2 regions of the Halomonas sp. PAMB 3232 genome follow, and region 2 is predicted to be linked to the other one. Evidence: predicted binding sites of a transcription regulator. Region 2 holds the regulator's gene; the other holds the start of a gene.
The links. The regulator sigma-54, encoded in region 2, starts transcription at its own class of promoters, with help from an activator protein. The targets are predictions, from matches to a motif close to TGGCACNNNNNTTGCTNT.

Region 1 (2,200 bases), 220 kb from region 2:
AGGTTATGAAAGTCCGTGATCAATCCATTCTGATGAAAATCGCTCATATGCCCTCTCTGGCGTAGCGCCTGCGTTTTAGTTTGTTCGCGTTCGGTCAGAGCGTGTCGGTATCAAGGCTTGGCCGTTCATCCTGGCCGCCCCACCAGTGCGTAAGACCTTCGACCCAGCCAGCGGGGCCAAAGGCGTCGGTGCGATAAAGCGCGGCGCTTTGAGGCTCGACCGCCAGGTCGTGGCGCCCCTTGATGACCACCGCCTGATCCACCGCTTCGAGCATGGCGATGTCGTTGGGGCCGTCGCCCAGCCCCAGGGTCAGTGGGCGGCTGCCTCTCAGGGCGCTAAAGCGCTTGACCAGCCACTCCACGGCGCTCCCCTTGTTCGAAGACGCCCCCATCACGTGATAAAACCGTCCGCCCTGGGTCAACGTCAGCCCGTCGCTTTCCAGCGCCAGGCGAAAGGCGTCGAGGGCGATGTCGTTGTCCTCCCACACGAGCGGCTCGCTGCCTTCGCGTTGGCGCGCGGCGAGCGCGCGCGGCTCATCGAGCCCGGTCAGAGCCATCAGCTCCTCGACGGACATCTCCCCCATTCGGGTAAAGCGAACGCCCAGACGCTCGCGCCATACATTCAAGCGCGCACGAATGAAGCGGCTATCCACACCGGTATGTTTGATGACGAGGCTGTCGCGGGCGGTACCGGGGCGGTCAAGGCTCGGGTGACACCAGCCCGGGGGTAAACCGATGACCGCGCCGTTTTCGGCGACAAAGGGCGTTGCGGTGAGATCCAGCGCCTGACGAAGCGCGATGAGCTCGGCGCGGGTTTTGCTGGTCACGGGGATGACCGGCACGCCGAGCACGCGAAGCCTTGCCAGCGTGGCGCGGGCAGGCGAGAAATCGTAGTTGTCGTGATCGAGCAACGAGCCGTCCAGGTCGGTGACCACCAGGCGCGGCGTTAAAGCGAGCTCCAGCACCGGCGGGTCTGCCGTTGACTTTTCACGGGGGTGCGTTGGCTTGCTCGAAGAGGCATGTTCCGTCATGGCATTACCTACTTTAGGTCAAACGCTGCTTTAGGTTGAACGGCGCGCAAGCCAACGAGGCGATGGCCTTCAAAAAGCCTTGATCCATCCCGGCGCATTGGCTTGTCTCTCATCCAAGCAGATTGTGTGCCACTCGATAAAACACTTTTTCAATCAGTGCATTGCAAAGCGAATGAACCATATAAAGGCAGAAAGCACTAGAAGAGCGCACCCCCAAAGCTCTATTTTGGTGCAGAAAATGTGCGCTTTTTTGAGCATGGCGAACACCACGAAAAGGCAAAGTTGGACAAGCCTTGAATCGGCGTATAAAAAATTTGAAAAAAACTCTTGGCAGAAGCGCGAAAATGTCTATACTCAAATTGTACCTGCTGGCGGACTTGTACACCCCTCACCTGACGCCAGCAGACTACACCGAGCCAAGCCCTAGCTGACCCGCCCACCCCCGGCGGGTCTTTTTTTGGCCGTCATTTTATAAACTGCGGTGTACACCGTTTCGCAAGCTTTATCGCGACATCTCCACTCTGTTCGACGTGATCACTATTCGACGTGATCACTATTCAACGTGAATCACTACTTCGACGCGACGATTGCGCGCGCGCCCTTCGACGGTCGAGTTATCCGCCAGCGGGCGCGTCGCGGCGAGCCCCACCGCGCGCAGCCGCGACGCATCGACGCCCGCGGCCTGCAGCGCCTCGACGATGGCGATCGCCCGGGCGCTGGAAAGCGCCCAGTTCGAGGAGTACTCCGGCGTATTGATCGACTGGCTATCCGAGTGACCTTCGACCGACACCTCACCATCGAAGCGCTGAATGGTCTCCAAAAGGCTTCCCACCAGCGAGGCGCCGTCATCGGTCAGCTCTGCCGTGGCGGAAGGAAACAGCAGCCGGTCCTGCACGCGCAGGCTGATGCCTTCGGCCACGCGCGCGACTTCCACCCCGTCAAGGCTCGGCAAATAGAGCGACTCGTTCAAACGCTCGGCCACGCTGACCGCGCCGCGTACCGCGTCTTCACTGATGGGCACCGCGTTGACCGGCGGCTCATCGGTCAGAATCACCATGTAGTCGGCAAGCGGCGCCGCGCCTACGGGCTTAAGCGCTTGGCTTGCGCGTTCGGCGAATAGCGGCGCGGGCAGCAGCCACTCGAAGGCGGGCGCCGCGGGCACCTCCTCAA
Region 2 (2,200 bases):
CAAGTCGATCATCCTTGCGCTCAAGGCGCGCCATATCGGCGTGTTGATCACCGACCACAACGTCCGTGAAACGCTGGATATCTGCGACATCGCCTATATCGTCGGCGACGGCCATATCATCGCAAGCGGCGACGCCGACGCCATTCTTGGCGATCAAAAGGTGCGCGAGGTCTATCTGGGCGCAGATTTTCGCCTCTAACCCGGTGACAACCATAAAGTTCCGGGTAGTGGCATATTTATTGCACTTGCGTCGAACCCCGTCTCGCTCTAGTGTGGAGCTTTACGAGTAACGAGTGGTTCTTCGATGGTCATGAAAGCTTCTCTACAGCTGCGCGTCGGTACGCAGCTGACCATGACACCGCAGCTGCAGCAGGCGATCGCCCTGCTGCAGCTCTCGACGTTGGACCTGCGCCAGGAGATCCAGCAGGCGCTCGACGCCAACCCGCTTTTAGAGCAGGAAGACGAATTCGGCGAAGAGACAACCCAGGAGACGCCAGAAACCGAGTGGGAAGAGAGCATCCCCCAGGAGCTTGCCACCGACAGCGAATGGTCCGACACCTACCAGGACATGGCCGCCGGTGGCAGCGGCGAAGGCCCGGATTTCGAGCGCCAGGCCGCTGGCCAAAGCCTTCAGGGGCATCTGTTGTGGCAGTTGGCGATGACGGATACCAGCCCACGAGACCATGCCATTGCCGAAAGCCTGATCGACGCGCTGGATGCCAACGGCTACCTGACCCAGCCGCTTAACGACATTCGCGAAGGCCTCAAGGCCCAGGGCCTGGACGGCCTGAGCCAGCGGGAGGTGGAAAACGTGCTGCTGCGCGTGCAGCAGTTCGAGCCCACCGGCGTGTTCGCCCGCGATCTGCGCGAGTGTCTGCTGCTACAGCTGGCAGCGCTTGCCGACAATACCCCGCTGCTGATGCAGGCCCGGCGCCTGGTGCGTCAGTTTCTGGAAGCGCTGGGCAAGAACGACCTGCGCCTGTTGAAACGCCGCCTCAGCCTCGATGACGAGCAGCTCGACGACGTCGTCCGGCTGATTCGAAGCCTCGACCCGCGCCCGGGCAGCGCCTTTGGTGCCACCAACCAAAGCTACATCACCCCGGATCTGGTGGTCCGTCACGACCAGGAAGGCTGGCATCTCGAGCTCAATCCGGAGGCGCTGCCCAAGCTTCGCGTTCAGCCGGACTACGCCAGCCTCATCAAGCGCGCCGACAAGAGCCAGGACAATCAGTTCTTGAAAGAACACCTGCAGGAGGCGCGCTGGCTGATCAAGAGCCTGTCGAGTCGAAACGACACCCTTTTGCGCGTTGGCCGCGAAATCATCGCTCGCCAGATCGGTTTTCTGGAGCGCGGCGAAGAAGCGATGAAACCGTTGATTCTCGCCGACATCGCCGAAGCGGTGGAGATGCACGAGTCGACGATCTCGCGGGTCACGACGCAAAAATATATTCACACGCCCCGCGGCGTATTCGAGCTCAAGTACTTTTTCTCGAGCCAGGTGAGCGGTCAGGACGGCGGCGACAGCCACTCCAGCACCGCGATCCGCGCCCGGCTCAAAAAACTGATTCAAGACGAAACGCCAGGCAAGCCGCTATCGGACAGCCATTTGGTCACGCTACTTGAGGCCAACGGCATCAACGTGGCCAGGCGCACCGTGGCCAAATACCGCGAAGCGATGGGCATTCCCTCCTCCAGTGAGCGGCGCCGTTTACGTTAAACGGGAAACTTGCCGGCAGGGCTTTGCAATGGCGGAAAAAGGGTTACAATCGAAGGACAGTCCTGGATTAGGAGTACGTCGATGCAAGTGAACATTACCGGTCATCACCTGGAACTGACAGACGCCCTGCGTGACTACGTCAACGAGAAACTCGAGCGTATCGAACGCCACTACGACAACATCACCACCGTGCAGGTGACGCTGTCGATCGAAAAGGAGCGTCAGCAGGCCGCCTGCACGCTGCATGCTTCGGGCGCCGACGTACACGCCGAAGCCGAGGACAATGATATGTATGCCGCCATCGACGCCCTGGCCGACAAGCTCGACCGCCAACTGGTAAAACACAAGGAAAAAGCACAGGCCCGCGCCCAGGGCGCTGGCGTGCGTTAATTCGATGACCCTGGAAACCATACTCCCCCCGGAGCGCGTGCTGTTCGACGTCCCCGGGGGCAGCAAAAAACGGGTGCTGGAGTTCTTCAGCAC

Region 1: a site for sigma-54 is predicted at 1,145-1,162, ahead of RN346_RS06200 (HAD-IIB family hydrolase). Genes of this name have one in related genera too.

What each region holds. Positions count from the first base shown of each region.
Region 1 covers NZ_CP134865.1:1,355,774-1,357,973, reverse strand. The annotation lists gene RN346_RS06205 (glycosyl transferase) at 1-47, opposite strand, end outside; gene RN346_RS06200 (HAD-IIB family hydrolase) at 95-1,030, opposite strand; gene RN346_RS06195 (OmpA family protein) at 1,584-2,200, opposite strand, start outside.
Region 2 covers NZ_CP134865.1:1,576,993-1,579,192, reverse strand. The annotation lists gene lptB (LPS export ABC transporter ATP-binding protein) at 1-199, shown strand, start outside; gene RN346_RS07120 (RNA polymerase factor sigma-54) at 305-1,717, shown strand; gene hpf (ribosome hibernation-promoting factor, HPF/YfiA family) at 1,799-2,107, shown strand; gene RN346_RS07110 (PTS sugar transporter subunit IIA) at 2,112-2,200, shown strand, end outside.